DNA from 2 places in the Bacillus sp. 3255 genome. Region 2 is predicted to be linked to the other one. Evidence: riboswitches for the same ligand, from Rfam matches in the RefSeq annotation. Region 2 holds a riboswitch; the other holds the start of a gene.

Region 1 (3,404 bases), on a different contig from region 2:
TGAACTCCGGCTGCAGCGCTTCACCGAAGGAAACGGCTTTCGCAGCGATTGTGTGCATCAAAGGTCCGCCTTGGGAACCAGGGAATACGGCTTTATCGATCGCCGCCGCCCACGCTTTGCGCGTAAGAATCATACCGCCGCGAGGACCGCGAAGCGTTTTGTGCGTCGTTGTCGTTACGAAATGTGCGTGAGGCACTGGATTCGGATGCAAGCCGGCAGCTACCAGACCTGCGATATGCGCCATATCGACGAAGAACAGAGCGCCTACATCGTTAGCTATAGAAGCCAGCGATTCGAAATCGATAGTGCGCGGATACGCGCTTGCGCCTGCAACGAGCATGCGAGGCTTATGCTTGAATGCCGCTTTACGTACATCGTCGTAATCGATGCGGAAATCTTTCTCGCTTACGCCGTAAGCAACGAAGTTGTACAGAATACCGGATGCATTAACAGGGCTGCCGTGCGTCAAGTGACCGCCGTGCGCCAGGTTCATCCCAAGCACCGTGTCGCCAGGGTTCAATGCCGCCAAGTAAACAGCCATGTTGGCTTGCGCACCGGAGTGCGGTTGAACGTTCGCATGCTCAGCGCCGAAGAGCTCCTTCGCGCGATCGCGGGCGATATCTTCCACGATGTCTACGTACTCGCAGCCGCCGTAGTATCTTTTGCCCGGGTAGCCTTCAGCGTATTTGTTCGTCAGCACCGTGCCCATCGCTTCAAGAACGGCTTGGCTCACGATGTTTTCCGAAGCGATCAATTCGATTTTGTCGCGTTGACGGCCTAGCTCGAGGTTCATCGCCTCTACGATTTTCGGATCTTGCTTGCTCAAAAAGTTTGTCATATGGAACTCCTCCTATAAGATAATCTTTTGTCTAAAATAAAACCCTAGCAATCCGCATCCGGCGCGGCTTGCCGATACAACTGCTCTGCAGCCTCAGATGTATAAACGGCTCTCGTCCCGCCGACCAGCTTCGGACGGGTGAACGCCATCGTCACATAAGCGTGGCCGATATTTCGTACGGGCGGTCTGGCCGGTACGGCAACCCTGCGCAAATGCATGCCGATCAACGTGCTGCCGATATCGATGCCGGCGTGCGCCTGAATCGTCTCGACAACGACCGGCTTGGCGAAGTGGCGGTACGCGTACGATGCCATCGAGCCGCCGGCCTTAGGCACCGGGATGACCGACACAGGCTCAAGCTGAGGGGAGATCGCCAAGAGCTCCTCCTCGATCACGAGCGCGCGGTTCAAATGCTCGCAGCACTGATAAGCCAAGTGCAGCCCGAACTCGCGGCTGATGCGCTGCGCCGTCTCGAAGATCGGCTTCGCTGCATCGAGTGTCCCCGACGTGCCGATCCGATGCCCGAGAATCTCGCTCGTGCTCGTTCCAATAACCAGAATGTGGCCCGGCCGAAGACCTCCCACCTTGACCAACTCGCGAAGATTCGTTTCCACGCCCTCTGCAACCGTGTGAAGAATGGAGTCTGTCATCGTCTCACCCGCTCCTGCTTAAGGATGAATCGCGAAGCGATCTTCGATGCTTTGCACTTTGTTAATGCGATTCCGGTGGCGTTCGCCTTGCGAAAACTCGGTTTCCAGCCAAATTTTCACGATTTCCTCCGCCACACCGGGCCCTACGACCCGCTCGCCGATCGCAAGCACGTTCGTATCGTTGTGCTCACGTGTCGCTTTCGCGGAGAAAAGGTCATGCACCAAGGCACAGCGGATACCAGGAACCTTATTGGCGGCAATGGACATACCGATGCCCGTTCCGCAGATCAAGATCCCTTTATCGGCTTCTCCCGATACGACTTGCTCGCAAACCTGCAGCGCATAATCCGGATAATCCACCGAATCCGCACAATTACATCCATAATCGATAACCTGATGACCTAATGATTCAATAAAAGGAATGATAACATCTTTCAAACGATAGCCAGCATGATCCGCACCTAAGGCAATTTTCATGTAAAAACGCTCCTTTGCTTGTTCGAATTCGACCATCCTATTATATCCCAAAGTCCACCAGAAAACGAAAAAAAGAGCGAACACGCTAGAAATAGCGCGTTGCTCTTTTGCCCAGGCGACCGGCCGTATAGCTCAATGCTCCATTGTGGTTAATCCCACTCGTCGCCAGTTACATTGAGTCTTGATTGATATATTCATCATATCGCATTCTGACCGAGGTGTAAAGATGTATCCTGCTGCCATTCTTAGGCTTTCGGACCTTCTCCGCCTTCGCGAAGCTTCTGCACCAATTTATCCAAACTCCGGCTGATTTCCTCCGCCGTCTTCCGATAAACCTCCAAGGAGCCGCCGAACGGATCGGAAATGTCATAGTCGGGAATTTCATCTTCAAGCGTATAAATGCGGTTTCTCTCTTCCACCGTTACAGTTTGGGATAGCGCCCGTTTGAGCTGAAGCTCTGTCACCAGCCGCTCCCTCTCTTCGATGGCCTGTAGGATCCGGTCGTCGTCCTCTACGTATTCCTTGAGGGTGAACGTCTTGTCTACGGCGTCCGGGAACCGCTGAATCACCGACCGTTTGTGCCCCGTGGTCATCGTCAGAATGAGATCGGCCCACTGCACCTCGGACTCCTGAATCGCTAACGAACGAATGTCTTCCTTGAAACCTGCCTCCTGCAGCAGCGATGCACTATTCCGGGAAATGGGAGCGCCCGTTACCGCAGATACACCGGCTGAACGAACTTCCGCCGCTAGTCCTTCTTCGTGCACTCGAATGCGCAGCAAACCTTCGGCTAACGGACTGCGGCACGTATTTCCCGTACAAACAAATAGAATTCGCAACATGAACCCCTCACTTTCCGTTAATTCGTCTCTACCTCTTCTATTGTATCATAGCAAAAACTTGATCCCAAACGCGAGCAAAATCAATCCGCCGAACGCCTCGCCGTACTCCCCGACCCAGCCGTTGACCCGTCGTCCAACCAGCAAACCCGCAATGGAGAGCAGCCCCCCGAACAAACCGAATGCAAACACGGTCAGCAGGATATCCGTCGCAAACATGCCCAATGAGACTCCTACGGAGAAAGAATCGATACTGACGCTAAGCGCAAAAATCGTGAGCCCCCAGAGCGTTCGATGATCGAAGGAAACCGCTTCTTCTCCGCGAACCGAACTATATACCATATGTGAGCCCAGAAGGATAAGCAGACAGCCCCCCGCCGCAGTGGCGACATTGCCAAGCAGCAGCGAGACATATTGTCCCATGAACATGCCCATCAGAGGCATGATGATATGGAAAATACCGATCACGATGCTGATTTTCAGAATATCGAGCAAGCGAATGCCCTTCATACCGATGCCGATCCCTAAGGAAAAAGCATCCAGCCCCAAAGCAACCGCCATAATGAGTATTGTGATCAGTTGCCCTAATTCAACGTCAGT
Region 2 (3,404 bases):
CGCAGTGAATTATATGACGTTCAAAAAGAAATAAAAGCAGGTTCATATACCCATAATGTGGAAGATATGATACGATAAAAAGAATTGCGCCTATCGAATTTTGGGCAGCCGCAGCGGCTGCGAAAGCGAAGCAGCTACGAATTATCAGGAACTGAATTTGGAGGGAATTCAAGTGCATTCACGTTTTACAAGCCATGCTTCTAAACGTCAAGTCCATGCGGGCAGTGCCCATGTTCAAATGAAAGCGCCGAACCCTGTGTACAGCTCCGTCATGCAACTGCAGCGTACGATCGGCAATCGGGCCGTTCAGCAGTTGGTTGCGGGCTCCTCTGTGATTCAAATGCTGGCTTGGCCATCCAAGAAGCCTCAGCAATCCAAAATCAGTCAGACACTTGCTGATCATTGGGGTGAGTTGGACACTTCGGATGTGAAGGAATTTTATGCGTGGTGTACGACTACGGACCAGTTCGAACATATTCCGACGGCATTAAGCCATTCGGAATGGAAGACGTTGAAGGCAAGCTGCACAGGAGCCAAGTTCGATGAACACGGCTTTGCCAGCGATACAAGCAAGGGGAATATACGCAGTATTTTCCAATTTGCAACGGCGAAGAAAGCGGCTCCTTACAAGCGATATGATGAAGGCACCTATATGCAAACGAACGATCAGCTAGCCTCCGACATAGCCGCAATTCAGACTGAAGGCACGTTCAACCTGGATCGCATTATCGCGTTGGATAAATCGCTTGCTTTCGATTTGGTAGAAGCCGACAAGGAGCGGCATGCGGCGAAGTGGGAGAAAGAGAACAACGCGGATCTTGCCAAAGAGAAGTCGATGGAACTGAATCAGAAAATAAAAGCGGCCAAGGAGAAAATGCAAACCACCCTTGCACTGCTGGCCAGCGCCCACATGACGAAGCTTACCGAGGAGAAGGAAGCGGCGAAGAAGAAAGCGAAGGTCGACGGCGCGATTCTCGCTGCGGAGAATGCCTATGCGATTACGAGCAGCAGCGCCTTGACAAGAGCGATTTGGAACAGCACGAAGGCGAATGCCGGATTAACCGGATATTTGGAACTCAGCGGTTCCTATACGGCAGGGGATTTACAAACTGCACACGACGAATGGCGGGATTTCGGTTATGCGTACGATCAGTATGCGGGCAAGGTCGACTTTCTGGATAACATCCACAGTCCCGGCAATGGAACGGCGCAGGATAAATTGACGCACAGCAACTATGAGAGCCGCTCATGCCGCTACCAGGTCGATTTCATTTCCAATTGGGGAGGCAATCGTACCGTTATGCACGTTGGCCTGCAAGGAACAGAGAAGAAGTAACTCCTTGATCGAGTCAGGACTTGTTAGATCGTGCAGTTCCGCCTATAATGATGGAAATGACTTCGTATGCGCAACTGGCGTAAACGTGGAGTACCACGAGGGAGCGCATATCTATACGGCCGTACGCCTGGGCAGAGGTAGGGATTCTAAATCCCTGCCTCTTTATGTTTAGAAAGGGCTGATGAGATGAATACGGTGATACTAGACGGAAGCAAAGTTGCAGAGAGCATTAAAGAGGAGCTGGCAGTACGTATTAATAGTCTGTCGCAGCGTGGGATCGTGCCTTGTTTGGCCACGGTACTCGTAGGGAACGACCCGTCTTCGGCTACGTATGTGAAGATGAAAGGTCATGCTTGCAGGAAGCTGGGCATGCGCTCCATCCGGGTGGACTTGCCGGAGAGCACCTCGACGGACGAATTAATCGCCCATATCAACAAGCTCAATGAGGATCCGAGTGTACACGGCATATTGCTTCAGCATCCTGTTCCAGCACATATCGATGAGCGTGCGGCATTCGACGCGATTCGAATCGACAAAGACGTAGACGGCGTAACAACATTAGGATATGCGCAAAATGCGTTCGGCGTCGCCAGGTTCCCGTCATGTACGCCGGCGGCTATTGTTGAGATCCTGGACTATTACCGTATCGACATCGAAGGGAGACATGCCGTGGTGATTGGGCGCAGTCCCATTCTCGGGAAGCCTGTCTCGGCTATGCTATTGAATCGCAATGCGACCGTAACGACCTGCCATTCGCGAACATCCGATTTGGCGAGCATCGTCCGCTTGGGCGATATTGTCGTCGCGGCGGTAGGCAAGCCGAACTTTGTGCAAGGCGATTGGCTCAAACAAGGCGCCATTGTGCTGGATGCCGGCTATAATGAGGGGAATGTGGGCGACGTGGACTATGAGCAATGCCTGCCGGTCGCTTCGGCGATTACGCCGGTCCCTGCCGGGGTAGGGCCAGTGACCATCGCGATGCTGCTGAAGCACACGGTAGATGCTGCGAACACGGCCGGGGGTTAAGCTCGCCGCATGCAGGTCCGGCCGGAGGCGAAGCTTGCTTGGCTTCCGGTCTATTGGTGCTTGCATTTCATGAGCTTAGGAGATATTATGGATATATAATGTCCATAAGGAAGTTTACATCGAGGTGAAGACATGCAATTTTCCAAGAGCACAGGATACGCCTTGCATGCCCTAATCCACTTAGCCCGCTCAGAGCGCGGTCATCATGTAGGGATTAAGGAGCTTTCGTCGCTGCTCGGCGTTTCCGATACGTATTTATCCAAGATCATGTCTAAACTGCGTCAGGACGGTATCGTACGAGCGATGACCGGAGCGAGCGGCGGCTATGAGCTGGCGAGGCCGGCGGAGCAGATTACCTTTCTTGATGTGATTCAAGTCGTTGAAGGCCGGCAGCACATGTTCGAATGCTTTCAGATGAATGAGCAGCAGCATCAGTTGTTCTATGAATCGGAGGCGGCGGTCGAGAATGAGCACCATGGGGCAAACACGAATGATCCGTTCAGCAAAGAGTGCTTGGTGAAGAAAATCATGATCGGCGCGGAGCAGCAAATGTACCAATATTTGCGGGAGCATACGATTCAAGGCGTGCTAGATGCGTCATCTTTTGGATAAAGGGCAGAAGGCTGTTAACAAGAGGTGCTGCACTTCTTGTACTTATATTATGGATATCGAAGATCCGGGAGGGTGATTATAGTGGGACAACAGATGGATGTAGGCATTATTGGCGGCGGACCTGCAGGGCTCAATGCGGCGCTTGTACTGGGCAGAGCAAGAAAGAGTGTCATCGTGATTGACGAAGGGGTGCCTCGCAACCGGGTGACACGTGAGACGCACGGCTTTCTGACACGGGATGGCATAGCTCCGGCGGAGTTTCGGCGAATCGCCAGAGAGCAGATTCAGGCTTACCCTTCCGTACAATTCGCGGAGGAGAAGGCGGTTGCGGTTGCCGGCGAGGATGGACATTTTCAAATTACAACTTCCGCTGGCAGCGTCTTTCATTGCAAAAAGCTGCTGTTTGCAGTCGGCATGAAGGATCTTCCGC

The links. A riboswitch is a leader RNA that binds a small molecule or an ion and turns the genes downstream of it on or off. The one in region 2 is predicted to bind ZMP and ZTP.
Region 1: it holds a riboswitch for ZMP and ZTP, as region 2 does, so the genes downstream of both, rpiB (ribose 5-phosphate isomerase B) here and J2X61_RS07895 (bifunctional 5,10-methylenetetrahydrofolate dehydrogenase/5,10-methenyltetrahydrofolate cyclohydrolase) in region 2, are expected to answer to the same signal.

What each region holds. Positions count from the first base shown of each region.
Region 1 is NZ_JAVDUS010000019.1:152,470-155,873, forward strand. Features, by position in the region: gene J2X61_RS26275 (serine hydroxymethyltransferase) at 1-838, opposite strand, end outside; gene J2X61_RS26280 (TIGR01440 family protein) at 883-1,488, opposite strand; gene rpiB (ribose 5-phosphate isomerase B) at 1,507-1,965, opposite strand; ZMP/ZTP riboswitch at 2,068-2,148, opposite strand; gene J2X61_RS26290 (low molecular weight protein arginine phosphatase) at 2,211-2,807, opposite strand; gene J2X61_RS26295 (manganese efflux pump MntP) at 2,853-3,404, opposite strand, start outside.
Region 2 is NZ_JAVDUS010000004.1:215,204-218,607, forward strand. Features, by position in the region: gene J2X61_RS07885 (DUF4309 domain-containing protein) at 1-34, shown strand, start outside; gene J2X61_RS07890 (hypothetical protein) at 173-1,336, shown strand; ZMP/ZTP riboswitch at 1,397-1,476, shown strand; gene J2X61_RS07895 (bifunctional 5,10-methylenetetrahydrofolate dehydrogenase/5,10-methenyltetrahydrofolate cyclohydrolase) at 1,523-2,362, shown strand; gene J2X61_RS07900 (RrF2 family transcriptional regulator) at 2,495-2,974, shown strand; gene J2X61_RS07905 (NAD(P)/FAD-dependent oxidoreductase) at 3,068-3,404, shown strand, end outside.